DNA from 4 places in the Bacillus sp. 1NLA3E genome. Region 1 is predicted to be linked to each of the others. Evidence: riboswitches for the same ligand, from Rfam matches in the RefSeq annotation. Region 1 holds a riboswitch; each other region holds the start of a gene.
What was found. Region 1 has a riboswitch for cyclic di-GMP ahead of B1NLA3E_RS01035 (putative bifunctional diguanylate cyclase/phosphodiesterase). Riboswitches for the same ligand answer to the same signal wherever they lie in the genome.
Positions count from the first base shown of each region.

Region 2: linked by a shared signal. The riboswitch ahead of B1NLA3E_RS23500 (anti-repressor SinI family protein) and the one ahead of B1NLA3E_RS01035 (putative bifunctional diguanylate cyclase/phosphodiesterase) in region 1 are both predicted to bind cyclic di-GMP.
Region 3: linked by a shared signal. The riboswitch ahead of B1NLA3E_RS21020 (DUF5667 domain-containing protein) and the one ahead of B1NLA3E_RS01035 (putative bifunctional diguanylate cyclase/phosphodiesterase) in region 1 are both predicted to bind cyclic di-GMP.
Region 4: linked by a shared signal. The riboswitch ahead of B1NLA3E_RS23785 (anti-repressor SinI family protein) and the one ahead of B1NLA3E_RS01035 (putative bifunctional diguanylate cyclase/phosphodiesterase) in region 1 are both predicted to bind cyclic di-GMP.

Region 1 covers NC_021171.1:184,567-192,188, reverse strand. The annotation lists gene B1NLA3E_RS25085 (hypothetical protein) at 1-36, shown strand, start outside; gene B1NLA3E_RS01035 (putative bifunctional diguanylate cyclase/phosphodiesterase) at 118-1,641, opposite strand; cyclic di-GMP riboswitch class I at 1,776-1,856, opposite strand; gene B1NLA3E_RS01030 (DUF421 domain-containing protein) at 1,973-2,662, opposite strand; gene B1NLA3E_RS01025 (GyrI-like domain-containing protein) at 2,792-3,415, opposite strand; gene B1NLA3E_RS01020 (mannitol-1-phosphate 5-dehydrogenase) at 3,730-4,887, opposite strand; gene B1NLA3E_RS01015 (PTS sugar transporter subunit IIA) at 4,889-5,326, opposite strand; gene B1NLA3E_RS01010 (BglG family transcription antiterminator) at 5,329-7,452, opposite strand.
Region 2 covers NC_021171.1:498,792-506,413, forward strand. The annotation lists gene B1NLA3E_RS02570 (cation:proton antiporter) at 1-677, shown strand, start outside; gene B1NLA3E_RS02575 (MDR family MFS transporter) at 731-2,014, opposite strand; gene B1NLA3E_RS02580 (DNA topoisomerase III) at 2,057-4,150, opposite strand; gene B1NLA3E_RS25145 (hypothetical protein) at 4,360-4,524, opposite strand; cyclic di-GMP riboswitch class I at 5,172-5,267, shown strand; gene B1NLA3E_RS23500 (anti-repressor SinI family protein) at 5,288-5,416, shown strand; gene B1NLA3E_RS02585 (helix-turn-helix domain-containing protein) at 5,540-5,863, opposite strand; gene map (type I methionyl aminopeptidase) at 6,092-6,847, shown strand; gene B1NLA3E_RS02595 (DUF1128 domain-containing protein) at 6,979-7,203, opposite strand; gene B1NLA3E_RS02600 (YtxH domain-containing protein) at 7,367-7,622, shown strand, end outside.
Region 3 covers NC_021171.1:4,382,164-4,389,785, reverse strand. The annotation lists gene B1NLA3E_RS21045 (FAD-dependent oxidoreductase) at 1-1,116, shown strand, start outside; gene B1NLA3E_RS21040 (succinate dehydrogenase/fumarate reductase iron-sulfur subunit) at 1,116-2,072, shown strand; gene B1NLA3E_RS21035 (CoB--CoM heterodisulfide reductase iron-sulfur subunit B family protein) at 2,072-2,956, shown strand; gene B1NLA3E_RS21030 (hypothetical protein) at 3,022-3,384, shown strand; gene B1NLA3E_RS21025 (hypothetical protein) at 3,516-4,124, opposite strand; cyclic di-GMP riboswitch class I at 4,406-4,495, shown strand; gene B1NLA3E_RS21020 (DUF5667 domain-containing protein) at 4,586-5,815, shown strand; gene B1NLA3E_RS21015 (VanW family protein) at 6,069-6,974, opposite strand; gene B1NLA3E_RS21010 (hypothetical protein) at 7,089-7,436, opposite strand.
Region 4 covers NC_021171.1:1,714,131-1,721,752, forward strand. The annotation lists gene sipW (signal peptidase I SipW) at 1-450, shown strand, start outside; gene B1NLA3E_RS08280 (TasA family protein) at 534-1,313, shown strand; gene B1NLA3E_RS08285 (TasA family protein) at 1,407-2,039, shown strand; cyclic di-GMP riboswitch class I at 2,192-2,285, shown strand; gene B1NLA3E_RS23785 (anti-repressor SinI family protein) at 2,310-2,450, shown strand; gene B1NLA3E_RS08290 (YezD family protein) at 2,952-3,134, shown strand; gene B1NLA3E_RS08295 (ABC transporter ATP-binding protein) at 3,554-4,321, shown strand; gene B1NLA3E_RS08300 (aliphatic sulfonate ABC transporter substrate-binding protein) at 4,338-5,363, shown strand; partial or broken gene B1NLA3E_RS08305 (ABC transporter permease) at 5,523-6,254, shown strand; gene ssuE (NADPH-dependent FMN reductase) at 6,342-6,893, shown strand; gene ssuD (FMNH2-dependent alkanesulfonate monooxygenase) at 6,908-7,622, shown strand, end outside.

The sequences.
Region 1 (7,622 bases):
GCAGCCGGACGAGGCAAAAAAGAGGAAACAAACTAAATTTGCACCAATTACTCAAAAAGAGGCTGGGTTTCAGATATATCTGAAGCCCAGCCTCTTTGCGTATTTATCTAGCATGATTTAATGACTTAAATTTAGAAGTTTTTCAAATTCTGTTACTTGTAACGGTGGACTATAATAAAAACCTTGAACCACATCACATTTTTTTAAACGTAAGGTTTGGAGTTGTTCTTTCTTCTCAACTCCTTCTGCGATCACAGACATATTAAAACTGTGGGCAACTGTGATGATTGCTTGGACAATACTTAAATTGTTTTCCGAATGATTCATCTGTTGAATAAACGACTTATCAATTTTTAAAAAGTCGAAAGGGAATTTATTTAAATAGCTTAGCGAAGAATATCCCGTTCCAAAGTCATCTAGCGAAAGGAGCACCCCAAGCTTTTTAAGATCTCTCATTTGCTTAGTTGAGTGGCTAACATCAGCCATGGCCATTGATTCTGTAATTTCAAGATTTATATATTTTGGGTCAAGGTCAAGTTCCTTTATGATTGAATCTATTTTGCAAACTAAGTCCCTATTAAGAAACTGCCTTGCTGAAATATTTACAGAAACCATCAGGTTTTTTACCCCTGATCCCTGCCATACCTTAAGCTGTCTATAAGCTTCCTTCATTACCCAGTCACCAATTGGGACAATTAACCCAGTTTCCTCCGCGATCGGAATAAACTCAGCTGGTTGAATGGTCCCCAGTTCGGGATCATTCCAGCGAATTAATGCCTCAACCCCAATCATCTCATTAGTATTTAGAGCAAATTTCGGCTGATAATGGAGCTCAAACTCTTGATTATGTATTGCTTTCCTTATTTTACTCTCTAATTCAAATTTTCTATGGATAAAAGCTTCAATTTCAGATCGGTAAAATTGATAGTTATTTTTTCCCTTTTCTTTTGCTAAATACATGGCGATATCTGCGTTTCGAATCAAAGTATCTACTTCATTTCCATCAAGTGGGGAAAGACTAACCCCAATACTGGACGTGATAACTACTTCATGAACCATAATCTCAAATGGTAGGGATAAGGTTTGTAGAATTTTTTGAGCGATCGCTTCCGCTTCTTTTCTATTGCTATCAGGGAGGCAAATGATGTATTCATCTCCTCCTTGCCTTGCGATTAGTCCTTTAGCTCCAATACAGTCTATTAAACGAATAGCGACCATCTTTAGCAACTGATCACCTATTTTATGTCCCCACGTATCATTTATAGACTTAAACCGATCCAAATCGATAAAAAGAATAGCGACACTTTGATTTTCTCTTTCTGAAATTAATAATTCCTGACCTAAATGTTTACGGACCTTATTCCGATTTGCTAACCCTGTTAATGAATCATGGTAAGCAATATATTTAAAAAGTTTTTCGCTTTCATTCAAACTTTTATTATATTCACTCGTTAGTTTATTCTGGACATTTTTTAAGTCTCTACGTAAAAATACCGCTTTATCATAATGTCTTCCAAAAAACCATCCAAGAGGAATTCCTAACCCAAACTGAAATACTAGAAATTCATGATCAATCCAACTCTCTATGACAAGCCATATGATAGTGACTAATACGGCAACTGTCCTCCCGGTATATTTCATTTCCTCACTCCAGTACATCCAACATGTGGTTAGTTATTTCTTGTGGAACAGCTTTGGTATGTCAATCAATTTTTTTCAAAAAAAATATTCGTACCCAAAGAGACATAACTAGGAGGGTAGAATCATTTTCATTCATCGGTAACCCAGCCGTCATAGATTTCCTTAGACCTGTGGCTTTGCGTCCTTATCTTTCAATAAGTTTGCCTTTATCTGACTATTAAGTTGAATAATTGCTATTCACTGATACTATTTTACTATATTTAATGAAAAATAAGTGTATTTTTAAAAATTTGTATTAAATTCACAGCACTACATTTTTAGGTAATAAGTGTTAATTGTCTCGAAACAAGTCGATAAATAGAGTTCCATTTGTACTAATTACAGCATACTGTACCTGTTCCCTTTTTAAATTTCTTAATTGAAGTTGCTGATTAAGCCATTCCCTTGTGTATTTATCATCAAAATTCTTTTCGATTAGGCTACCCTCCACAATCAGTTCAATCGGGAAATTCAACTTTTGAGTCTGAGCAAACGGAAATAGATCATTTTTGGTAAGGCTTTGGTATTTTGCTTTTTTTAAAACGGATAAATTACCGCTTACCTCTAATAACGCAAACTCCACCTCAGATACATCAAAAATACCTAACTCCCTCAGCTGCTGATTTAAATTATCCAACGTGAATTTGATTTTCTTCATATCTCCCTCTAAGATTTTTCCGTCTTTAATGATCACTGTCGGTTTTCCAGAAAACCAATGGCTGAACCTTCTGCTTCTATAGGAGATTTTTGCTATGAGAAAATACACAATAATAATCGTTAAAAATCCAGCGAGCATGGGAATAAATTTGATATTCGTATCGAACCCCATATTTGCCACAAACGAACCAATTATAAGTGATAAAGCGAAATTATAATAGTTCTTATGAGAATTAACTTGCTTTCCAAGACATATTGCGACCAACATTAACACTAAAAACGCAGTAAATGACCTGACAATAGAAAGTAATACATGCTCAATCATGATATAACATCCTTGATATGAATTTTGTTCTAATTAATTATTCACACTAAAAGTGGAGGTCATACAGAATTGATTCAAACGATTTTAAAAAACCACCTATTCGTTTTCGAATAAGCGGTCTAATATCCATTATTTTTTTGAAACGGGCTGTCTAATGATTGTCTTTAATTTACTAGGGTCTACCTTTCGAAAATCACTTAAATAAATTTCATGGTGTTTTCCTTCAATACGATATCCATTCGCTTGAGCAAACTCATGTAGCTTTACAATGGTTGGATGCTCATCATCAAATTGTCCAACATAAAGAACCTGTGCTGATAAACCCTCATTGTATCCTTCAAATCTTATTTTATCTAATGAAGCTAAGCCCTTCTTTTTTCTTACCGATTCGATTGCATCGTTCATCATTTCTTTAGAGATATGACTTGGCTGCATAATCATCGCGGTCCATTCCCACTCATCTTTTGGAACATGAATAAAATCATTCATCTCATCAATAAACCAAAGTGCTTCCAGCGGCATAACGACATAGTCCAAACCGTTCTTTTTTGATAAAAATTTAACAGAATAGGAGACTGAATATAGTGCTTCAATCGCATCCTTAAAGGCTATGGCAGTGTTCGGGTCCCCCTTGCCATCAATCATTAAATAATTCATCTCAGGTACATCGACAAGGACATTCTTTTTTGGGCAACTGTAAAATTCCTTCAGTTCCTTTTTAAAGTCTACTTTTTGGGCTGATTTTACATCCATTTCAAAATCCTCCTATTTCAACAAATACTCCAACTCTATTTTATCTCAAAATATAGTAATTATTGAGTGTCATCTTTCAAAAAGGCTGATTTCCGCTTCAGGTGCTCGCTTTCCGCGGGGCGGGTGGTGAGCCTCCTCGGCGCTTAAGCGCCTGCGGGGTCTCACCTGTCCCGCTGCTCCCGCAGGAGTCGAGCACCTTCCGCTCCAATCAGTTTCATTTTCAAGGATATGAGTTCAAAAACAACAAAAAAGACTTCCCAATGCAACAGCTTTTCTAATTCAAGCGGTTGCGCTAGGAAGGCTATTTTAATGTATTATTTATTCATCTTCAATTGGTTGTATTGCTCAACAATTCCTTCGAACAAAGGTGATGTTTGATTAAGTTTTGTATACTCCGCAATGGCAGCAACAAGTCCCTTTTCCTTAATGGTGTTTTGAACATGAACAGCATCTTGATCGCCTTCAAAATCATAAAGAAGCGCTGCCGCTATTCCCTTCATGAGGTAGGTCGGCTCTTTCCCTACTACTTCAATAAATTGCCTAGCTGGGCTAACGAGACGATCATTTGGTCCAAGCTTGCGAATAGGCGAACGTCCAACTCTCGTAACTTCATCAATAATATAAGCGTTGGCGAAACGATGTAGAATTTTTTGAATGTATTTGCCGTGTTCATCACGGTTAAATCCATATTTTTCCACCAAAAACTCACCACTTTCTCTAAGCGCGCCTTCAACCAAACCGTTTATTTGTTCATTTTCCATTGCAATGTTAATCGTTTCAATGCCGAAATAATAGCCAAAATATGCAGCCAGCGCATGACCTGTATTGACCGTAAACAATTTCCGTTCAATAAATGGCACTAAATCTTGAACAAAAGTAATTCCGGCAATTTCCGGTTTTTCGCCAACTATTTTTGTTTCTTCAACGACCCACTCATAAAATGGTTCAACCTTCACCATTAACTTATCTTCGTTGATTTGATTTGGAACAATGCGATCAACTGCTGAATCGGGAAAGCCGAAACGTTGGTCAAATAATGACTTTTCCTCATTGGTTAATTTTTCAAATACCTTCTCTTTTAATAAAGAACTGCCGCCAATCATATTTTCACAAGCAATCAGATTTAATGGTTTGTCCGTTATTTCGATTCGCTTACGCAAGCCATCTGCAATTAAATTAGCGATAAGCGGGAGAATGTTTGGACCAATCGCCGTCGTTAAGATATCCGCTTTGGCAATCGCCTCGATCACAAGCTCCGGGTTTGCCTGACTATTAATCGCGCTAACATTGTTAATGACCATTTCTTGTTGAGATGGATCAGCTAGAACAACACGATATTCCTTCTTTTCATTGAGTAAATTTACTATTTCGCTATTTACATCAACAAAACAAGTTTCATATCCAGAATGATAAAGTAAGTTCCCAATAAAACCACGACCAATATTACCTGCTCCAAAGTGTACGGCTAACAAATTAATTCACCCCTTCAAAGATCGACAAAATTTCTTCTGCTGTTGTAGCGTTAACCAACTTTTCGATATTTTCTTCTTCAGAGCAAACGATGGCAATGTTAGATAGAATGTCTAAGTGTTCATTATTTTTTCCGGCAATTCCGATGAGAAGCTTGACGATATTTCCGTTGCCAAAATCGACTCCTTGTGGAACTTGAATAAATGAAATACCAGATTCTTTAACAAACTGCTTTGAATCTTCTGTTCCGTGTGGAATAGCCAAAAAGTTCCCCATATAAGTAGAGGTCAATTCTTCCCTTTCAAGCATTTTCTCGATATAGCCTGCATCCACATAGCCTTTGTCAACAAGGATACTACCCGTTAATCTAATTGCTTCTTCTTTTGTCCCCACAGTTTCATTTAAGCGAATGTTATCTTTAGTTAGAATTGAGTTTGACATATTTATACACTCCTTATTTCCAGTAATTTCTCGTTAAAAAATGTATCAAATCTTGCAGTTAATAGGGCTAAAATTTTCTCATCGTCATTTGATTCAAAAATGGTGATACTTTCTTCGCTTTCTATTAATAAAGAGCTTACATAACTTAATACTTCTAAAGCTCCTTCGGATGCCACCTCTGGGGATAACAGCAACACAATCTGGTTCATCTCCATGATTGAATCATCCATGCCCCGAACCTTTATCGGCTCACGGGTGACATAAATGGTGAAGGATGGTGTAATGACGTGTGTCGATCGAGCATGAAAGAGTGCCATTGTTGTATCAGGAATCCCTAAACCTCCGAGATTTTCCCGTTCAACGATTGCATGAACAACCTTATCAATATCATCGATTAGCTGTTTATCATATAAATCTTGGCAAGCCTGGATTAATATTTCTTTAGTCGTTAAACCCGCTTCCACTTCTTTCATGTCGAAGTCCTGTAATATAGCAGTAATGGCTCCGGCATACTCTTGCAAATCGTACATTTCTTTTAGTAACTTTTTGGATGTTTTCTTGCTCATCCTCTCCGCTTGCGGAAGGTCTAGCTTGGTGTCGCGTCCATTCGTATTGAAACGCTCTTTGATAAAACTACGAATCTTTTCTATTTCTTCTTTATTTAAAATGGGACTGACTAAGATATATTCCATATGAAAATCTGGAATAGGAATCGTGGATATAATCAATTGATAATCCCATTTGTCTAACTTAATTAGATCAAGAACAGATGCACTTTGAATTTCCTTCATCTCCGGAAATTCTTTTTGTAATCTCGTCACAAGCATTTTGGATGTCCCAATGCCACTGGAACATAAAACTAAGGTTTTTATACTTTTAATTTCCTTATTCCCAAGCACCGCTGCACCAAAATGCATGACCAGATAACCTGTTTCTTCTTCTGGAACGATAAACTCCGAAAACACCTCATCAGTTGCTTGTTTCACAATTGAAAATAGTTCGCCATAATCTCGTTTAATCCGATCAAGTAATGGATTGCTTATCCCCATATTTTGTTTAAGGCGAAATATGGCCGGTTTTAAATGCATCGCTAATCCTTCGAATAACGACCGGTTGGTTGATAAGTCTCGTCCTAACCGATTCCCCACATTTTGAATGAGATTTTTCGTCTTTAGCGCAATCTGTAAGCTGGTGTCTTCGATCAAATATTCTTTATCGTGACGTAATTTAGCACCTTTTAAGTGCATCGTAATATAACCGATCTCTGCCTCTGGTATGTTAATTTGAAAAACCTGCTCCAGTTCCTCAACTATCTTTTCTGCAAATTTATATTCTTTGGTTGATTTTTGATTTTCAAGGTAGGATGTATCAATAGAGATCCCTTCCCCTTTTTGAATTCGTTCAACTGCAAGCGCCAAATGAACAACTAAACCAATATAGGCACTATCAGCCATTGAATACGGTAAGTCCTGATTGATCGACTCAATTACCTTTTCAACGATGATGAGTTTGTTCTTCTCGACAAGACCTAAAAGTCGTTCCGAAATCGTATTGATCTGCTGCGATGGCCGTTTTTGAATATTTTCCCTTGCCAGCGCTAAAATTTCTGACTCATCTAGATGCTCGGCAATGATGCCCCGCATCGCTCTTCTTTTAGAACTTTCTGGGCCTTCTATTTCTACGCCATACCCTCTTCTTCGAATTAGTAATAATCCAAGTGAGGAAAGCCGCTCCTCTAATTTCGTCAAATCGTTACTAACTGTTGCAATCGTCACATTTATATCATTTGCGAGCGCAACTAGCTTAACAGGTCCATTTGACTCCAATAAAGCACACAAAATCATCGTTTGCCGTTCATCAGGGGTATACTCTGTATGAAAGAGATTAAACAAAAAAAGTTCAAGTTCCCGAATCTTACCTTTATCTCCCGTCACTTGGACGCCAACACCTGACTTCTTTTGTAAGGAAAGGTCGTATTCTGTTAAAATATCTTCTACATTCTTTAAATCACGATGGACGGTCCTTCCACTCACACCAATTTGATCAGCGAGGTCTTTCACAGTTAACTCATTCGTTTCTGTTAGCAAGATTTCAAGGATTTGTCTTTCTCTTGCGGAAATATACATATTCCTCACTCCGTGGGTACAGTTTACTAAAACCTCGTCCTCCATTCATATCATGTTGACATAATTATCATTTGATATTCACAATATAATAATATAGTGGTATAACGCTCTAAACAACAAGAGGAAAAGTCGATTTAGTCAGAAGAGTTGTTGACAAAATTTTAATGGCT
Region 2 (7,622 bases), 310 kb from region 1:
TGGCATTTTTAATGAGTTTGGCAGGTGGAGAAGTCAATTTAGGAATAACAATATTAAAGCAGGTGCTATTTTTTGCAGGTGCTATTCTTGTGGGCTGGAAAGTGGTTCCTTGGTTCTTGAAAAAATTCGCACCGTTACGAGTGACAGAAACGGTTATTTCATCGGCTTTAATCATCTGTTTCTTGTTTGCTTACATGGCAGAATATACGGGTGTCGCTGCCATCATTGGTGCATATATTGCTGGAATAGCCATTAGTTTAACTAACTATAAACACGAGGTATTTGAAAAGGTAGAGACGATTGGTTATTCCATTTTTGTACCTGTATTTTTTACATCGATAGGGATTTCTGCTCAGTTTGGTGGAATTTCCGAACATTTAGGTTTGATTATCATATTAAGCTTTATTGCTATTTTATCAAAACTATCCGGTGCAATGATTGGGGCTCGAGTCTCTGGATTTTCTTGGAACAGTTCGTTAGGAATTGGAGCCGCCATGGTATCACGTGGCGAAGTGGCATTAATTATTGCCTCGATTGGATTAGAGACGAAGCTTTTGAGTTCAGATTTGTTTGCCGTTATTGTTGTGGTGATTCTGGTTACAACGATCGTAACTCCGCCGATGATGAAATGGTTTTTTAGTCCAAATACGAAGGAAAAACGGGAGCAAAGTGCATGAAAAGAAAGGTCATCGAGATATTCGATGACCCTTCTCTTTAAGACCTATGAAACTTAGGCAGATCCTTTTTCAATTTGGTGGGAGTTTTCCTTTTCGTACAATGAAAACATCAACTGAAAAATAATGGCGCTTAACACCGCTAATAGACTTAAAATGAAAATCGTCCAGTCATAGCCAATCCAAACCGTTAATGGTATCGAGATTGGAGCAATTGTTTTGCCAATCGTATAGCGAAGGCTTGCTGCAGCAAAATATTGTCCCCTCATATGTGCGGGTGCAATCCTAGATACGAAGGTTTGCTGGATACCAGCAACAATTAACTCCCCAAATGTAAAAATGGCCATCGCTAATATTAATCCCCAAATCCATGTGGTATGTCCTAATAAGAAAATACTTACAGCGTACATTAAGGAGGACAGGATGAATGCATATCTTTCATGGTATTTTGTCATCCATTTGGTCACGACCACCGTTAATAAGGCAACCAAAAAACCATTTTCCGATAAAAGAATTCCAAATGCCTGCGCTCCTTTAATCGATAAGGACCAATCACCAAGTGAAAAAACAGTTTGTAGGCCAACTTTTTCCTTCGTGTAGACAGGAATCAGCAAATCAAGTTGCATAAACGTTTGGGCAAGGAGAATTCCCCCGATTATGTATAATAAAAAGATTTTGTCCTTCGCGATAATCCGATAATCTTTCAATTGGTTGATTAAAAAAGAGTACCAGTATTGCTTTTCGTTTGTCTCAAAACGTGAAAAGGACGGTGCTGTCTCTCGAGTCCATTTTGCTAAAATGAAGGCTAACAGGATACAAGCACTTCCAGCGATCAGCATAAGTTGGAAACGGTAATGGGTATAGAACATGGCGCCTATTAATGGACCAATGACAACAGCAATATTGATTGAGGTATAAAAAATGGCAAATACGCTACTACGATTTTCCTCGTCTACTACATCAGCCACCATCGCCTGACTTGCTGGCCAATAGAAGGCTCCAAAAATTCCTACAAATGCATAGCAGATGAAACTTAAAACAGGTGAGTCAAGCCAAGGTGAATTCGCTATTCCAAACAGAATAAAACAAAATCCTTGTCCAAAGGCGGAAAATACCATCATCCGCTTACGACCATAAAGATCAGCACAATATCCTCCCATTAAATTTGCAAAAACCGAGAAAAGTTGCGAAAAGATCAGCAAAAGTCCAGCTGTATCTTTACCAAATTCCTCTGAAAAGTAGATGGTTAGGAAAGGAAAGAACATCCAAAAGGAGATGTTCATCAATGCCTCACCATACAATCGAATTTTTAAATTCCGATCCCAATCTCTCAATTTCATGTTATTTCCTCTTTTCCCATCACAGGGAAAGATGATGGGTTTCTATTTGTCTTTGTTTGTTTCAAGGGCAGCTTTTAATAAATCACCTAAGCTGTTTCCAAATGATTCAGTTTTTGTGTATTTTTGAACAAGTTGCCTTTCTTCTCGCTTGTTAACAGCTTTTTTACGTCCTTCTGCTTTTTCAACAACATTACAAGGTCGACATTGAAAATAGACACCAGCTTTTCCTTCATGCAACTCCATTTTTTTGTGGCATTGAGGGCAACGTCGATTTGATAACTTTGCGTCCTTATGTTTACGATAGCAGCATTCCATATTGGAACATACAAGAATTTTTCCTTCCTTGGTGCTTCTCTCTTTTAAAAATGATCCGCATTCTGGACATTTTGAACCAGTTAAGTTATGGGCACGGTAAGTTCTATCCGTTGTTTTAATTTCTGAAACAAGGTCCTTAGTTTGTTGACGAATTTTTTGTAAAAATTGCTTAGCATCACCTTTTCCGCGGGCAATAAGCTCAAGGTCCTTTTCCCAACGGGCAGTTAATTCCGGCGATTTCAGCTCTTCATTGACTAACTCATACAATTGTTTTCCCTTACGGCTTGGATATAAGCGACCATTTTGACGTTCAACAACTTCTGTTTCAATAATCCGCTCGATAATTTCAGCACGAGTTGCGGGTGTCCCTAACCCAAATTTCTCCATTTTAGCTAAAATATCTGCTTCTGATAAACGCAAAGGTGGCTCTGTTAACTTTTGTTCAGATACTGAAGCTTTAACAGATAGGCTTTGGCCTTTTACCAGTTGGGAAAGATTTAGTTTTGGACTATCATCGTGTTTACCAGTGATCTTTTTAAAACCAGGTTCAATCACAATGGTTTCCTTTGCCTTTAATGTTTCTCCGTTAACTGTGAACACAGCATGAATGGTTTCATACTGATAGGGCGGGTAAAATAAAGCCAAGAACCGGCGAACGATGATATCATATAATTTTCGTTCGTCTGTTGGTAGGTCAGATAAATTTAGTCGTTGTTCAGTTGGAATGATGGCGTGGTGATCGGTTACCTTTTCGTTATTAAAGACTTTTTTTGCAAGGACTCTTCCTTTTGTAGCAAGCAAAGGTCGAACCTCATCACGGTATCCTGAGGAAATACCCTCAAGTCTATCTAACATCGTCGCTTCCATATCCTTTGTTAAGTATCGGGAATCAGTCCGAGGGTAAGTAACGAGCTTATATTGTTCGTATAATCGTTGTAAAACAGTTAATGTTTTCTTAGCCGAAAAGCCAAATCGTTTGTTTGCATCCTGCTGCAATTCGGTTAAATCATACGGTAACGGCTGTTGTTCTGATTTTTGTTTTCGTTCGATGGCACTAATAAGTGCCTTTTGATTATTAATCTTTGTCTGTATTTTCTCTGCTGTCTCGAGAGCAAAGATGCGCTTTTCACCGTTGCTTTCCCAATCTGCTTTAAGAGGACCGACCTGAGAATCAATCGTCCAATAAGGCTTAGGAACAAATTTTTGAATCGTGTTTTCCTGTTCAATGACCATGGCCAATGTAGGGGTTTGAACACGACCAGCTGACAATGGATCGTTAAATTTTGTCGTTAAAGCCCTTGTAACATTGAGACCAATAAGCCAATCAGCCTCGGCACGACAAACAGCTGATTGGTAGAGATCTTCAAATTGGCTGCCAGGCTTTAAATTTTGGAAGCCTTCGCGAATGGCGCGATCTGTTTGTGAGGAGATCCATAGCCGCTTTAGCGGTTTTCGCCAACCGATTTTAGCAAGAATCCACCTGGCGACAAGTTCTCCTTCACGCCCTGCATCAGTGGCGATGATAAATTCTTTAATATCGCTTCGCTTCGCTAGTGTTTCAATCGCTTTAAATTGATGGCTTGTTTGTTTCATTACCTTAATTCCCATTTTATCTGGAATAATCGGTAAATCCTCTAAGCGCCATGTTTTGTAGCTAGCATCATAATGCTCCGGCATTTTAAGTTCAATTAAATGGCCTAGAGCCCAAGTAACAATATATTGATTTCCTTCTATGTAACTTTTATGAATTTGTTTACAGCCAAGTACTCGAGCAAGTTCGCGAGCAACGCTGGGTTTTTCTGCTAAAACGAGTGTTTTCATAACTTCTCCTTTCAAAGAGGAACACGATCTTTATTTCCCCTAAATATTATAACGGAAAAATCATTTATTTTGTAATGATAGTAAAAGGGAGGGGACTTGCAACAGAAAATCGTTAAGGGAATTAAGGAAAAAAACAGCAATCTTTTAGAAGAGAGCCAAAATAAAAAAGCTATCGCATTTACACGACAGCTTGGAGTCTTGAACAATAATCATGTATTTTCTTCTCCATCGACACGGTTTTTAAACGCTTCTTGAACTACGATTAATTCTTCATCGCCAATTCTTTCCTTAGAGTGTTTTTCGGTTACACTATTTTCTGGAAAGTTACCTGGATGACTCTTTTTCTTATGTTCAAAGTCTTTACCACGTCCCATTTTTACCACTCCTTTCATTCCGTTTGTAGTTTCCCCAAATGACCGGAAAAAGATGTGAAAAAAAGGGAAGGGAGCTAAAAAAAGTTGTGAAATTATTCACGAATTCTTCACACAAAATACAGCAATAATGTTATATAATCAAATTGTTCAATGGTTCACATACCCCCATTTTTTGAATAAAATATAAGTTTCAAAAATAATGCTCTCCCCCCAGGAGCATTATTTTTTTGGAAAAAATAAAGCATGAACCTGTTGATCCATGCCCACTCATCTATTAATGGTTTCCCCTAATTACTCTTGACTTTCTTCCGTAGGTACTTCTGGTTTTGTAACATGATCAAGGTAAAATCCTAAGCCAACCATAAAGGCAATTGGAATAGCAAAATTAATTACAGTCCAAACCGTCAAAGAAATACCCCCTAATAAAATCTGTATATGCATATTTTATCTGAATTTTCAGAAATAAGACACATAAAATTCACAAAATCGAGAAAAAAATATCGACATATCTTGATTTTTATTTTATACAGTTTATTTGAAGACGTTAATAATCATGAATTTGTCATAATTTGTATAAAAATAATATTCGAAATTTACAAAATAATACACAAATATTGTTTAAAACCAGTTAAAATATAAGAAAAGGATTCAGATAAAGGCAAACCTATTGAAAAATAGGGACGCAAAGTCACAGATCTAAGGTCTAAAGGATATAAATGCACTAGGATGGCTGGACTTCCTATTAAGTTAGTGGGGGGAGAAATTGACTACAGAGTTGAAAGTAAATGGCGAATTGGATGTTGAATGGATTCAATTAATTTTAGAAGCATTAGAAATGGGAATTGATAAGGAAGATATTAGGAAATTTTTAAAAGAAAAAAAGGCGAAGTAACACCACATTTTTCACTTACATAGTGTCATTCGGAAATAGAGGATGTCAAAGTTGGATGAAAAGTTGCTGTTTTTCATTTTTTTCTTCAGATAAACAAAAAACCTGTTCAGATGAACAGGTTTTTTACTTATCTTGATTAATCTTCCATTTATTAAATTCAAGGTACTCACGAAATTGATCTTTTGTTATACCAGACTCCATCGCGTCTTTGACTAAACTGATCCAACCTGGGTCAAGCTTTTCAGAGTCGGGATTGTTTAATATAAAATAATCAATTGGAACCCCTAAAACAGTCCCAATTTTTTCTAGGAATTGTATAGAAGGATTGGATTGTAAATTACGCTCTAAAGAACTTATATAAGATTTTGCAACTCCAGCTTGGTCAGCAAGCTCAGTTAAGGACATTTTTTTTTCCTGACGAAGCTTTTTTACGCGTTCACCGATCATGCACCTTCACACACCTTATTATAATGTAATACCATTATATCAAAGGAAAAGAGGAGGTTCCATATCAAGAACAAAATCTTTTTATTTGTCAGATTAATAAGCACTTACAACAGCTTAAGACTGATAAATTGAATTCGTTTTTCTGCATGGTATACTACAATAGTGTATAAAACAAGTGTCCATTATGTAAAAATTAAACAAGAAAGTTTTAGAAAGGCGGACTAAAAAATGATTATTTTAAAATCCCAGCGTGAAATTGACGGTATGAAAAAAGCAGGTGAAATTCTTGCAGCGTGCCATAAAGAAATAGCGAAACTGATTCAACCTGGGATTTCTACATGGGAAATTGAAGAGTTTGTGGAAAAATTTTTAAAGGAGCGGGGTGCGACTCCAGAACAAAAGGGTTATCAAGGGTATCAATTTGCTACTTGTGCAAGTGTTAATGATGAAATTTGCCATGGATTTCCCAACAAGAACCCTTTATCAGAAGGGGATCTCGTGACAATAGACATGGTAGTAAATTATAATGGTTCATTAGCTGATTCGGCTTGGTCTTATGGGGTTGGTAAGGTTTCAGGGGAGACCAATAAGCTGCTATTAGTAACGAAAGAAGCACTCTATAAAGGAATTGAACAGGCACAAGTAGGAAATAGGATTGGTGATATTGGGCATGCCATTCAAACTTACGCTGAGGGAGAGGGCTTTTCTGTGGTTCGGAACTTTATTGGCCATGGAATTGGGGCAGTAATCCATGAGAAACCGGATGTTCCTCATTTTGGACTTCCAGGTAAGGGTGCTCGAATTAAGGAAGGAATGGTTTTCACAATAGAACCGATGATCAATGTAGGCAGTTATCATTCCAAAATGGATGATAATGGTTGGACAGCAAGAACAATCGACGGGAAAAATTCAGCCCAATATGAGCATACGATTGCGATTACAAAAGATGGCCCAGTTATATTAACGGATCAAGACAATTTATAATTTGATGTCGTTAGTAGTTAATTATTGTGGAAATTTGATAAGAAAATGAGCCGGCTATCTGCCGGCTCTAAATGTAATATAAGTGAATAATTAGGAAATTAAGTAGGGCGATTTACCCGGTTTTTTAAGTATTACTGTTTTCTAAGGGCACCAAGTTCTTCGACAATCGCCTGCATTTCACTAATGCTGAAGGAGTCCTTCCTCATGACGAGATCGTAAATCTCTTTGAGTTCTTCATACATTTCTTCGTCAAAATGGGAAGGTTTGATTGCCCCGAAGTTTAATACTTTCAATTTTTCCTTCATCTTTTCAATCATATATTCCACATTTTCAACTGATTTCTGTGATAAATTCAAACATAGTCATCCTTTCACGGGTGGTGGTATGCTACCCATCTTTTCATGTTCATAAATGAATGTCAACGAAAACAAACCGTAATGATTAACGGACTTGCAAGTTCAAGAAAATATCGAGAAAATAAAGGAATGAGATATATTTTAGAAAGGTGGAGAAAAGTAAATGAGTGAAGCTAATAATTTTTGGAAAGGGGTTTTGATTGGGGCTGTGGCCGGAGGTGCTCTAAGCATGTTGGACAAGCAAACTCGCAATGCAGTTATGACCAATTACCATAAAGCCTCAAAAAATGTGACCTACTTGGTGAAAAATCCTTCTGTTATCGTTGATAAGGTTAAGACCACCTCTAAGCAAATGCGCCAAACTTTTGAACAAGTAAGTGAAGATATTTTTTTTATAAAAGACAAGGTAGAAGAATTGT
Region 3 (7,622 bases), 620 kb from region 1:
TATTGGAGCAGAACCACCAATGCGATCAACATGACTGGTGATGGAACGGCGGCTTGCTTCGAAGCAGGAATTCCATTAAAGGATCCAGAGTTTGTCCAATTTCATCCAACTGGTTTAGCGTCAACTGGGGTGCTTTTATCAGAAGCATGCCGGGGCGAGGGCGGTTATTTATTGAATAAGGACGGAGAACGGTTTATGGCCCGTTATGCTCCTGAAAAAATGGAGTTAGGACCTCGTGACCTTGTTTCACGCTCAATCGAAACAGAAATTAAAGAAGGCCGCGGCTTTGGTGAAGGAATGAGTTCTTACGTGCTAATGGACCTGCGCCATTTAGGTGAGGAAAAAATCATGGAACGCCTGCCGCAAGTACGGGAATTGGCAATGGATTTTGAAGGCGTTGATTTAATTAAAGAACCAGTACCGATTCGTCCAAGCTGTCATTATATGATGGGCGGCATCCATGTAAGTGACTATAAAACTTGCAGTACACCAATCGAAGGTGTTCACGCTGCCGGCGAATGCTCAAGCGTATCGATTCACGGTGCGAACCGTCTTGGTGGAAACTCAGTTGCCGATGTTGTTCTGTTCGGTAAGTATGCCGGACTTGGTGCAAAAGAAACGGCTAAGAGACGTTCTTTCGCAGGAACGAAAAAACTTGAGGCCGAAACGCAAAAATGGGAAAACGAATTTGAAAAGATTCGCAGTAAAAAGACTGGAATCAACATGTTTAGTATCCGTGATCGATTAGCGGAAACAATGTGGTACAATGTTGGGATTTTCCGGACTGAAGAAGAAATGGTCGAAGCATCTAAAACAGTAGAGCAGCTTTTAGAAGAATATAAAGAGGCTTTTTGTGGAGATCCTTCGTTAAAATACAATATGGCTTTCCTCAACTATGTTGAAATTGGAAATCTATTAAAGCTCGCAAAGGCAGTGACCATGGGAGCAATCAACCGAAAAGAAAGCAGGGGCTCTCATTCTAGATCGGATTACCCTGTACGTAATGATGGTGACTTCCTTAAACACACGTTGATCCATAAGGAAGGGAATAACTATCGGTTAGATTACATCCCGGTAAAAATCACGAAATATCAACCGGAGGAGCGGAAGTACTAATGTTTACGACAATTTATTTTAAAATTAAGAGATTTGACGGCGAGCGCGAATGGTATGACAATTATGAACTTCCGTATGAAAAAGGGAAAACCATTCTTTGGGCCTTAACTTCGATTCGCGAGCAGCTAGACCCGACATTAACGTTCACCTCCGCCTGTCGCCATGCCATTTGCGGAAGCTGTGCCGTTAGAGTAAATGACCATGCGTTTCTATCATGTAAAACTTCATTGGATGAGGTTTTAGAAACATTTTCTACTAATTACTTAACCTTTGAACCTTTGAAAAATTTTGACGTGATCAAGGATTTGGCAATTGCTTGGGAACCTAAGATGGAAAAAATGGAGCAGGTTAAGCCGTGGTTGATCCCTTCAGATGAGGGCAGTAAAGAGGATGGCTTTATTCAGGCTGAGGACGATTACCATGATATTTCCTCCCCAACCGATTGTATTTTGTGCGGTGTTTGTGCATCAGAATGTAACCAGCTTGCAATAAATGATGGAACATATTTGGATCCGTTTATCCTAAATCGTGCTTACCGCTTTGCTGTTGATTCACGGGACGGTTCACCACAAGAGCATATTCGTCCAGTTTATGAAAATGAATTATGGAAATGCCTCCACTGTATGCAGTGTGTGACAAAATGTCCAAAGGGTATTCCATTAACAGAACAGATTGCTTACTTACGCTCAGAATCTATCAAAATGGGTGAAGTGAAAAACTTAGGAGCACGACACGCTTTTGCTTTCCATGATGATGTAAAGAGCAAAGGTCGCCTAAATGAAGTCATGCTACCAATTAAAACAGAAGGTGTCCTCAATACCGTGAAGGCCCGTGTTCCGTTTGCCTTGAGAATGATTAAAAAGGGTAAAATCAACCCGCTTCATATGCCAAAGGCTGTCGAAGGTATTAAAGGAATTAGAGAGATTTATAAGTTTGCACAGGAGGTAAACGACTAATGAAATACGCCTTTTTCCCAGGATGTACATTGGAATCAGCAGCAGAAGAGCTTATGATTTCTACTAAAAAAGTAGCATCTGCATTAGGGATTGAATTAATAGAATTAAATGGTTGGACTTGCTGTGGGGCAAGCCACATTCAAGATGTCGATAATTTCTTAGCCACGTCTATTAACGCTAGAAACATTGCTTTGGCAGAAGAGCTAGGCACGTTAAAATTATTGACTGTTTGTAATACATGTACATTAATGCTAAGAACAGCTAAGTTAAAAATGGATAAAAATGAAAAGCTTCGCACTAAAGTAAATGAAGGCCTAAGCAGAGCGGGACTTCAGTACAAGGGTACAACTGAAGTAACGCATTTCCTTTGGGCATTAATTGAAGATTATGGTTTGGAAAATCTACGCAAAAAAGTAAAAAGACCATTAACTGGTTTAAAAGTAGCTAATTTCTATGGCTGTCATATTACCATGCCACCCGATATCATGGGCTTTGAAAACCATATGAATCCGCAATCGATGGAAATGGTTGCCGAGGTGCTTGGGGCAGAGAGTGTTGACTTTGATCAAAGATTAGCTTGCTGTGGTTTCCATGCTGTTTTTCCAGCTGAAAAAGAAGTAATGGATTTAACAGGCAAAAACTGTCTGTCACCAAAATATGCAGGTGCAGATTGCATCGTCACTCCATGTCCGCTTTGTCAAATGCAGCTTGATGCATATCAGCCTGACGCACAAAAAGGATTTAGCGAAGATATTACGATGCCAATCCTGCACTTACCGCAGTTGATCGGTCTTGCCCTAGGTTTCTCACCTGAAGAGCTGGCGATCCAAAGACACGTCGTAGATGCGATTCCGGCATTAAAAGGATCGTTAATGACTGTTTAATAAGTTAAGTGAGTTTTGCTATGGTACCAAGCGTCATAAGATTTTGAAGTAAGGGGATATTTTAAATGAAATATACCTTTGAGAAAAAGGCTAAATTAGTCGGGAAGGTTGGTAGTGGGAAGCTGTGGTTGTTGAATATTGAAGACGACTGGATTCATGACCAATACGGTGAAAGCCATATTTACCATGGCAGGATTCACTCAAGTAAAAAAGCCTTTCATCCATTATCAACAACAATTTCCGGCTACTTCCAAGACGAAGATACCCAGAAGTGGATCAAACTAAAATATGGAGTCGCAACCGTCGATCCAACAAACCTAGACCACTCCTGGAAAACCGACATCAACCAACTAGTGAAAATCTCCATCAACACCGGAGTATATCAACACTACAAAACCGGGACTGCCGCGGCTGCTTTAACGCGCTAAACCACTAAGTGGTGCCTGACCCCCGGCGCTGTGAAGAGTTAAAGCAGTAGAGAGTGCCAAAGCCCCCCTGGCACTTTTATACGCGAAAAATCCCCTTACATGTGAAGGGGATTTTTTGCGTTGTTTCTGTTTTAGCGAATCGGTTTTGCGGAATGGCTCTTGTACCAATACCGAAACGAGCCATCTCCAAGCTCTTTATATTCAATGCCAGCATCATCGAAGGCTTTTTTGAGGCTGGATCGCTCCAGTTCCTGTTTGTGGGCCAATTCATCAAAGTGGGCGTTTAGCTCATCAAAACTATTGTCCTTCCTAGCCTTATCTAAATAAGATAATACCAACATTCGTTCCTTCATTACCGCCATGAAGGATTTTTTATGGTTGCTAAAGCCTTTCGGTGTTTTAAGATTCTTGGTTGTCTTTGTCAGTTCCTGAAGCTGGTCTTGAGTATTTTTGATCTCCACCGAATATTCCTCAGCAGATAAACGAAATAATTTAAGTTTAACGTTTTTAACGATTGCATCACTATCGTCATTGTAAAGGTCTGTTTTATCCAAATATGTGACCAACAGCTTGTCCTCGTTGACAAAATAGCGGTTATAAAGATTGATAATTTTGTCTGAGAAGATATATAAAAGTAATAATAATCCTAATAAACCAATAAAACGAAATAGACGCTTTCTTGTTAAATTAGGGTCCTTCTTGATTGACTTTCCGGAATTGTTATCAGAGGGAGTATGCATAACGGAGCCTCCTCATTTTTTGCAAAAAAGCAAATCGGATTAAATAAGCGATCAAAAACAGTACTAATATCATCTACTAATATTGTGAAGAAATACCGGGAAATTTGCAAGAATCGGTGGCTCGGTACAGCTTTAAGTCGTCATTCGGTGCCTGACCACCGTTAAAAGTAAAGCATTAAAGAGAAGGAGTGAGCGGTGGGCACCTCTATTTGATTTTTATTATATTAGGAAATTATCTTCCCATTTATTTCTAGTAATCTTATAATTAAAATGACTATTAAAATCCGAAAGGGCAAACCTGGGGAAATTCAGGGACGCAAAGCTATAGGGGCTAAGATCGTATTCATTGATGATGCCAGCCAGTTGCCGAAGAGTAAGCTGCTTACTATTCTTCGGAGTAGTTTTTTTATTATCTCCTAAGGGCTTTAATCGTTATAAATTACTTGTAGGAGGAAAAAACGATGAAAAGAAGAATTTGCTTAACAGCGCTTACTCTTTTGTTTGCAATGGGAACTTCAGTGAGCGCAAATTCCGAGGTGACAGACACTGCTGGAATAACGCCTGACGAATTTCTTTATCCAGTGGACAAGCTTTATGAAGAGGTAGAATTAGCAGTTACTACTGACGCTGTAAAGGAAGCCGACCTTTTGCTAGAGCAAGCTGATGAACGACTTGCTGAAGCGGAGGCAATGACGGTAGAAGAACAACCGGAATTAGTTACGGAGACCATATCTGATTATACTGAGGTCCTTGCAGAGGCTCAGGACGCGGTTTCTGATGTCGTAGCTAATGAAGAGGTTGAGGACCAAACAAAACAAGAGCTTGGGGAGCAATTAGCAGACGCTGCAGAAATTGATGAAGATCTGGCCAATCAACTAAGTGAAGACCAAAAAGTTGAGGTCAAGGAACAACAGGACGAAGCTTTTCTAGTTGCCAACGTAGTACAGGGACTTGATACAGATGTTGTTAAAGCATTACGTAGTGAGGACCTTGGATACGGAGAAATTGCAAAGGTGATCGCCCTTTCTGAGATTAGCGGGAAGACGGTTGAAGAAATAGTCGCCCTTTTAAACAGTGGAGAAACAGAAATCGGCGGAGTGATGCAAGAACTTAACATTACTATGACTCAAGTTAAGGCTCAAGCCCTCTCTAAAAAGATAGATTATCTAGAGCAAGCAATCGAAACAGCGAAAGCCGAGGGAAACACGAAAGCAACAGAAAAATATACGAAAAAGTTAAAACAGCTTAATGCTAAAAAAGATAAACTTGCAACGAAACTTAATCAAGATTCGGCAGTAGAAGACGATAATCAAACTGAAGTTGAAAAAATAGACACAGATGAGTTGGCTGCGGATGGTGCGGTGTCAACAGAAGCCTTACCAGCCGCTGCAATTGAAGAAGAAACAGCGTCTCCATTAGCCACTTCAACAGAAAATACAAGTAAACCAAATGCTGATGTTAAGAAAACAAGCCAGAAACCTGACCAAGTTGCCGAAAAAGCAAAACAAACAGCGGAAGTCGCCAAACAAACTGCTGAGGCAGCAAAAGTTCAAGCAAAACAGATAGAAGAAACTGCAAAAATGCAGGCCAAGCAAACCGCTGAGGCAGCAAAAACACAAGCAAAACAAGCTCTAGAAACTGCAATAGATCATGGAAAACAACAACAATCAAAAGAAAATAACGGAAAATAAAAATCAATAAAAGTGCCAGACTTTCGGGAGAATTAATCCAAAAGGAAGTCTGGTCTCTTTTTTTATTAAATGAATTAGACAAAGTCCAGGGTTACCTCACTCTGAGCCGAAGAACTAAAAAGAACAATAAAACAGCAGACGCTTTATTGCGTTAAAGCGCTGAGTGGCGCCTGACCCCCGGTGCTTTAAAGTGTTAAAATGCTGTGAGAAGTCAAAATAAAATAATCAAAACCAAAATACCTGCGTCCCTTCCTTATAGGGGCGCAGGTATTTCTTTAGGCAATTTTCCTGACATACGCGGTACTTTCCGTGGATTATAATTGATACCATCAGAGGAAAATATCATCACAATCATTCTGCCATTACCGGACTGAGCCCGAATGAGCACAGGCTGATTATACTTGTTTTTAAAGGTGAAATCGGGACCGTACCAACTGACCGTTGCATCCCGGCCGTCAGGAACATAAGGGACCTTCTTGCTGTGGGAATAACGCTCCACAATCTCTAATCCCGACTGATCCACAGCATTATACAATGTCGAGGACACCTGACAAATCCCGCCCCCGATTCCCTCTGAAAGCTCGCCTTTAACAATCACCGGTGCCGGTAAATATCCTTTCGCTTTCGTCCTTTTTCCGACAATCCGATTAAAAGAAAACTTCTCCCCAGGAAAAATCACGGTATTATTAATCTTAGCAGTCGCTAGATAAATATTATGGGAACGTTCTTCATTTCTAGAATTATAATAAGTCACATAATGTCCAAGCATCTCAGTCCTAATATCAGAAATCAGTTCGCTATCAATTCGCGGGTATATTGCGCGAACAGGGACTTCGATTGTTGCGGGCCCAGTGCTGTAGAAGTACTTGTAGAACTGCTCCGTAAATTTGCTTCGGTTTAGCACAGCACCAGTTTTTTCGGCATAAATATTTCCGCTTTGGTCCAGACCTGCATTGACTGGTTCTTTCTTAATTTGCTGAGCCACTTTTTCCTCGAGCTGTAACAAGCTGTTTTTATTAAAAAAAGGAAGCATTTGAATAGGCATCATAAAATCGGAACGGTTCACCACAGCAATGTTATCACCATTCAGGTTGATTGATAAATTATCTGCTGGTACCTCGGTCGTTTGACTTAGAAAAATAAACGCAAAAAACCACATGAAATTCAATTAAATTCACCCCTCACATAGTATGGGTAAGATGAATTCGTTTCATGTGGCAGAAATAGAAGATTCTTTTTGCGTACAGGTGGCTGGCTTTTGGAAAAATAAACATCAAATAAATCTTTGTAAGTAATTCCACACAACAAAAATCACTAATATAACAGCAACCCCAATGACGCCAGTCTTATCAATTTTTCGCTGTTTGAACAAACGAAGAACAATATGCAATACAATACTGGCAACAATGAGCCCAAGTAAATTAGGCAATAAATTAAGGAATAAATAGGCGAAAATGAATTCACTATTAAAATAAATAGAAATCATCAAGCCCAAAAACAACACAAGTAAGGTTATAAGCGGTGGTGCTAAACGGACAATTAATTTCTGCGAGTACCGAAATGCTACGATGGATAAGATTAATATCAAAAGAAAAAATGCAATAAGTATATAAGTTTGCATAATAAAGTCCTCCAATTAATATGTATTAATCTCCCTCTATATATTATAGCTTTATCGTCCCTGTTAAATATTTACTTTCACTGGATTATTCTTAAAAGTGAGTTTTATTCAAAGGTTATAAAGAGAAGGTGAGTAATAGTTCCATTAAGTTGGATATTACCTGATTTTGTAATGAATCTCTATAAA
Region 4 (7,622 bases), 1.5 Mb from region 1:
CAATTAAAAACCGTATTATCTGGTTCAATGGAACCAACCTTTAAGACAGGCTCGATAATTGCAATAAAACCTGTTAGTGATCCTGCAAGCCTAAAAAAGAAAGATGTAATAACATTTATGGAATCAGATAATAAGTTAGTTACACACAGAATAGTTGAAGTTAATAAAGATGGTAATCAAACAATGTATAAAACAAAAGGGGATAATAACCAGGATCCAGATGCAAATGCCGTACTTTCACAAAATGTAGTTGGAAAATACACTGGATTTACTGTCCCTTACGCGGGCTACTTAATAGATTTTGCAAAATCAAAACAAGGAATTTCGCTATTACTTATATTGCCAGGGATAATATTGCTTGCATATTCAGGGGTTACAATTTTCAAAGCTGTAAAAGAACTTGATAAGGGTAGGGAGAAAGAACTAAAAGACGGTCATGAAACTATTTAACGGTTGTTTTCCTTATGTTGTCATAAGGATCCATCATAAATTTACATACCTCTTTAAAGAGGTGGAAAAGGGAGGAAAAGGGAATGAGTATTAAAAGAAAGTTAGGGTTAGGAGCAGCATCAGCTGCACTAGGTTTATCACTAATCGGTGGTGGTACATTCGCTTATTTTAGTGATGCAGCAACCCTTCATAATGGATTTGCAGCAGGCACATTAAATGTTGAATTACAGAAAGCATGGGATTTTCCACTTAACTTTGACTTAAGTAATATCCAACCTGGTGACAGTTTTGAAAGACAATTTGTATTAAAAAATTCCGGAAGCCTTGCTATTGAAGATGTATTCATGGGTGTAACGGCTAATGTAACAAATCCGTTAGGCACAGGTGGAACTTCTGATCAATTTTTGGATGCCCTAAATGTAAAATACTTTGTTGATGCAACACCACCTTATATTGACCCAGATGCACCAGATGCTGGTTATCTCCTTATTAACTCTCAGGATATTTCATTAAGAGAAGCGATTGCTGGAGATTTTGCAGGAAAAATCAAAGCTGACTATATTAAAAATGGAAAACTAAATTTAACACCTCTGGGAATAAATTCAAGTGAAACAAATAGATATCGTATCATCATAGAGTTTAAAGACTCTGGACAGCCGCAAAATAATTTACAAGGTATGGTAGCAAAAGTTGCCTTTAACTTCGATGCAAGGCAAGTAATGGCTCCAAAATATCATGATCAAAATGCACCTAACGGAAACCTTACAGGTAATGGGATAATTGGTGACCGTGCAACAACTGATTCAACTAGTAATGTTGCTAACCAACCAGCAGTAGTTGACGCGCCTGCTTGGCAGGATTAGAAAAATAAATTTACTAAATACAGAAAGATATTTTGTTTTAAAGGTAGGGTTATTATCCACCTCTTTTAAAAAAAGGGGAAATGGGGGGTAAATATGTTAAAAAAATCCTTTGTTATATTAATAATTGTCACCATTTATTCCTTGTATTCCCCCTTAAGTTTAATTAATGCCAATGGGACTAAAAAAGAAATTGATATTTCAACAAGTCCCGAGAAAGTTTTCTTTGATATAAAAAGTGGGAGACCAGGCGATACTTACATTAAAGAAATAGAAGTTAAAAATAATGGGGACCAGGATATTAAGTATCTATTTTCAAATAGCTTTTTAAATGGGTCTGAAAAATTTTATAATGAATTATTATTAAAAGTTGAAGATAAAAATGGTGTAATATTTGATGGGAAATTTAAGGATCTTCAAAAATTAGATTCAAGGGAATTGAAAAGGCATGCTTCAGAGATACTAAAATTTAATATCTATATACCTATTGAACTTGGAAATGAATTTCAAAATCTTAATAGTGAATTCCAGCTTAGGTTTTTTGTTGATGGGACAAATGGTGGAGTCTTATCAGTTGCCGGGTATAAACTTCCTAATAGCGCAACTGGTATTTATAATTTATTAATTGCCGGAGCATTCCTAGCCCTTGGTGGTGGTACATTTTTGTTAAGTAAAAAAATTTCAAGTGGAAAACGATTAGCTCGCCTTTCTTCGAAAAAAGCTGAATAAAAAAATTATTGAATTCGTATTATTAGGAACGAGTGTCCATAGATGATATAATATACCCATGATGTCTATTATATACTACCTCATGATATCCATTGAAAAGTTTTTGACCTCTTAGGATTTATTTCTTTTCGAACAACAATTTTGTATCGGTGAACAGTAAAAGGCAAATCTATTGAAAGATAGTGACGCAAAGTTACAGGTCTAAAATTAGAGGAGTTCTCTGATTATGACGGCTGGGCTGCCTGAAATAATTGGGCTGGAGGGAGAGGAATGGTAGGGGGAGTAATACTTAGTCATGAGGAATTAGATTTGGAATGGGTTGAGCTAATAATGAATGCTCTGGATATGGGGTTGTCAGAAGAGGAGATTAGGTCATTTTTGGATGAATCTACACAAAGTATACCTCATTAGATAGAAAACTAAAATGAAAAGGAAGATTCGAATTGATCATAATGGTTATTAATAACATAGATGATGTAAGACAAAAAAAATAAGCTGCTATTTTGGAATAACCAAAATTCAGCTTATTTTTTTGCTTTTTTTGATTCAAGTATTCGTGGTTGTTCATTATAGGTATTTCATTAAAGAAAATGATAGGGGAATTTTTGAATTTCAAAATCACACTTGACAGGTAGGATAAGTGAGGATAAGATGAAGATATTGTTAGGTAATATTTAACATAATAACTTGGAATTCCCACCTGATATATGTTTTGTCTGAAAAGTGGGGAATCCTTCAAGCTAATAGTGCATGCTGATTGGATAAACCGAAGGCGCATACTTAATAAAAGTATGCGCCTTTTTTATTACTCAAAAAAAAAGGGGGGATTCATCTTTCTTAATTAAATATGATGGATTCTTTAATGAGATAAATGATTATCGTAGATTTCAAAATTGAGAGGAGAATGATAAAATGGCAGATTTTGAACAAGAGAAAAAGAAATATATTTTGGATTCATTAAAGGATTTGCAATTTGGTTCTCTCGTGATTACCATTCATGACGGGCAAATTACACAAGTGGACAAAACCGAGAAAAATCGTTTTATTTCAAAAAGTAAATCAAAGACCAATAGGGCAGTACAAACTTATAATTAAGAGCTTTTAACTAAGAAATGATGATCGAGTTATTTGTATTTTTCGAAATGATTAGTTTATTTTAAATTCCAAGTTGACTTATGTGATAAATAAGGATAATATAGCAATTATTAGGAAATTATTTAACATTTCTTAGGATATCAGCAGTTGCTATCCGATAACGGAAGGACTGAAAGCTTTAGAGATGTTTAAAACTAAAATTTATAGCCGTTTATTACGGTTAATACAAATTAGACAACTTAATAAGATATTTGGCTTATCAGACAACTGAAGGCTGCTCTTCTTTTTTTTTATATTGATAAAAGATAGCAGTCTTTTTTTTATTCTTTTTTTAAATCAGTAAGTGTTGATAGGGGGAAGGCAAATTTGTCGTTTTTGGGTAAGTCTGGAGCAAACAAGAAGGAGGAGGGGAAGCAAGGATGAGTGTAGTCATTGAATCGTTGAATCGAACCTTTATAAAATCACAACAAGTTATTCAAGCTTTGCAGGATGTCAATTTACATATTAACAAAGGAGAATTCATTACGATTATTGGTCCAAGTGGGTGTGGGAAGAGTACCTTATTAAAGATTGTTGTAGGGCTCGATCTCAATTTTGAAGGTACAGTGAAAATTAGTAATGTCGACCTTAAAGGTCCAGGAATTAAGCAAGGGTTCATATTCCAAGAGCATCGTCTTTTCCCATGGTTGACTGTCGAAAAAAATATTGCAGCAGATCTATCTTTAAAAGATCCTGAAGTAAGGAAGAAGGTAGATGAATTAATTGAGATTGTCAGATTAACAGGGTTTGAGAAAGCATACCCAAGGGAATTATCGGGAGGAATGTCACAGAGAGTGGCAATAGCCAGAGCGCTACTTAGAGATCCGGAGGTCCTACTTCTGGATGAACCGTTTGGGGCACTTGATGCATTCACAAGGACTCACCTGCAAGATGTACTCCTTGATATTTGGAGGAAGAAAGGCACAACAATGATTCTAGTGACCCACGATCTTGATGAATCTATCTATCTTGGACAACGCGTGGTAATTATGAGCCCTAGACCAGGAAGAGTTAGCAAAACAATTACAATTGATTTACCATATCCTCGTAAAAAAGTAAATCGTACGTTTCAGGAGCTTAGACAACGCGTTTTAGAAGAATTTGAGAAATCGGATGACCTTCTTTTAGTAGAAGGTTCCGGAATTTAATCGGAAAGGGATAAAAATCATGAAAAAATTTAAAATTATTGGTTTAATATTTATTCTTAGTTTGAGTTTACTAGCAGGGTGTTCCTCCACAGAATCAAAGCAAGAAAGCGTAAAGGCAACCACAAAAAGTGAAAATGTCACTGTCAATATCGGGATTCAACAACTCATCGGACCACTTCTGTTAGCGAAAAACAAGGGATGGTTTGAGGAAGGCTTCGCCAAAGTTGGAGCTAAGGTAACCTGGGCAGAATTCCAAAGTGGTCCACCTCATTTTGAAGCAATGGCCTCTGACCGCTTGGATTTCGGTCAAGTTGGAAACTCACCAGTCATTTCAGCACAGGCAGCAGATATTGATTTTAAGGAAATTAACACGATCAGTAAGGGATTAAAGGGAAATGCCATTCTCGTACAAAAAAATAGTCCAATTAAAAATATAAAAGATCTTAAAGGTAAAAAAATTGCCGTAGCAAAGGGAAGCAGCGCTTTTAATTTACTGTATCGTGCCATCGATCAAGCTGGATTAAAACCAGATGATATTGAGATTATTCAACTTCAGCCTGATGAAGCGCAACCTGCGTTTGAAACAGGTTCAGTTGATGCTTGGGCCATTTGGGATCCTTTTGTCAGCTTACAGCAAATAAACCATGACGCCAGAGTTTTGGCAGACGGTGACACCTTAAAGGTCGTTTCACCAAGTTTCACCATTGTACGTGGGGAATTTGCAGATGAACACCCTGAGCTTGTGGTTGAGTTTTTAAAAATATATGAGAAAGCTCTAAAATACCAAAATGAGCATACCGATGAAGCAATTAAAATATATGCAAAAGAGAAAAAAATCGATCCAGAAGTGGTAAAGCAGGTGTTGAAAAATTCTGTAGCGATTAATGTACCAGTTGATGAGAAAATTGTGGAAGCACAACAGGACACCGCCGACTTCCAATACTCTTTAAAGGCCATCAACAAAAAAATAAATGTATCAAAGGTTGCAGATAACACGTTTATTAACAAAGCATTAAAAGAGTTAGAAAAAGAAAATAAATAATCGGAGGTGAATTTGATGAGTAAAACAAAGGAAGTTTCTCTTTCATCCAATCCAATATTTAAGTTTCGTGCTCCGTTATTTATTAAAAAACGTGGTAAGAGAGTTACGATACAAAAACAACTCATTGTCATGCTACGAGGGCTCATATTACCAGTAGCTGTGGTTGCCATTTGGCAATTAGTCGGTTCCTTCGGACTAGTTTCAAAAACGTTGTTACCGACTCCGTGGGCGATTTTGGGATCCTTTACAGATCTGATCGTCACTGGTGAGTTATGGGGCCACATGGAAATTAGTATATGGCGAGCTGCTATCGGATTTGTCATTGGTGCTGGGTTAGGCTTATTACTTGGTTTGTTTGTAGGATTCTCGAATAAGACGGAGCATTTTATGGATCCTTCTTTACAAATGCTCAGGACTGTTCCCCATCTTGCGGTCGCACCACTGTTTATCTTGTGGTTTGGTTTTGGAGAGACTTCAAAAATTTTACTGATTGCGAAGGGCGCATTTTTTCCAATCTATGTTAATACGTTTTTGGGAATAAGAGGTGTCGATTCGAAATTGTTTGACGTCGCAAGAGTCTTGGAATTCAGTCGCTTGAAACTGATTACCAAATTGATTATTCCTGCTGCACTTCCAAATATCCTTCTTGGTGTACGGTTGTCACTTGGAGTAGCTTGGCTTGGGTTGGTAGTCGCTGAATTAATGGGATCAAGCGAAGGGATTGGCTACATGATTATGGATGCACGACAATTTTCAAATACCGAAGTTGTATTTGTGGGCATCATTATTTTTGCATTAGTTGGGAAATTTACAGATTCAGTTGTCCGTCTCTTTGAGACTAGACTATTAAAGTGGCAAGATCACTTCTCTGGTGAAAATAAAACGAATTAATGAAGCAGTAATACATTCTTTTGCTCTAAAAGTAAGTAAACATCTTGGAAAACTAATATTTATTTTACAAAAAGGAAGGGGATTTACATGGGTAAATTTGTAATTGTTTCAGGCAGTCCAGCAGAATTCTCAAGATCAGCGGCAATCGCCAAATTTGTGGGTGAATTATTGGAAGAAAACAACGAGGTTGAGTTCATCCACGTAAAAGATTTACCACCAGAAGATTTGGTCTATGCAAAATGGGACAGTGAAGCAATCAAAAAATCAATTAGGCTGATTGAAAGTGCTGATGCTTTGGTGGTTATTAGTCCAGTCTATAAAGCAAGTTATACAGGGTTATTAAAAACATTTATTGACTTACTTCCAGAAAAGTCTCTTGTGAATAAAACAATATTACCGATTTTAAATGGGGGCACAGTTGCGCATCTATTATCACTTGAATATGCATTTAAACCTGTGTTCTCGGTATTAGGTGCGACAGATATTGTCAATGGTGTTTATTTGGTTGATTCACAGGTTCAGTATCGAGAAACAGAAATAACCTTTATTGAAAATGAAGCGGAACAGCGACTGAGAAACAATGTTAGTGAATTAATCAGCAGGGTAAATAATCAACCAACATTAGTGATAAAAGGGTAAGGGGGGATCAAATAATGGAGATTTTATGGTTTATTCCTTCAAGTGGTGATACTCGTTATTTAGGAACTACAAAGGGGGCACGACAAGCGGAATATAGTTATTTCCGCCAGATTGCACAAGCGACGGATCGTCTCGGCTATACAGGTGTGCTCATTCCGACCGGAAATTTTTGCGAGGATCCTTGGATTTTGGCAAGTGCCCTTGCTGCTGATACAGAAAGACTAAAGTTTTTAGTTGCGGTTCGTCCAGGACTTACACTTCCCTCTGTTGCGGCTCGAATGACTTCAACACTAGACCGGGTTTCAAATGGTCGAGTGATGATCAATGTGGTTGCTGGAGGAGACCCAGTTGAATTGGCTGGTGATGGAATTTTCCTTGATCATGATGGACGTTACGAAGCGACAGATGAGTTCTTAACAGTTTGGAAAGGGTTATTAAAAGGAGAAGATGTAGATTTTTCAGGGAAACATCTTAAAGTTGTAGGAGGGAACCTACTATTTCCACCGGTACAACAGCCCCATCCTCCAGTCTATTTCGGTGGATCATCACCGGCAGGTCACGCTGTGGCGGCAAAACATACCGATGTTTATATCACATGGGGAGAACCACCTGCAGAGGTTGAGAAAAAGATTAAGGAAGTTCGTAGCCTAGCAGAGAAAGAGGGAAGAACAGTTCGCTTCGGAATTCGTCTCCATGTCATAGTAAGAGAAACAGAAAAAGAAGCTTGGG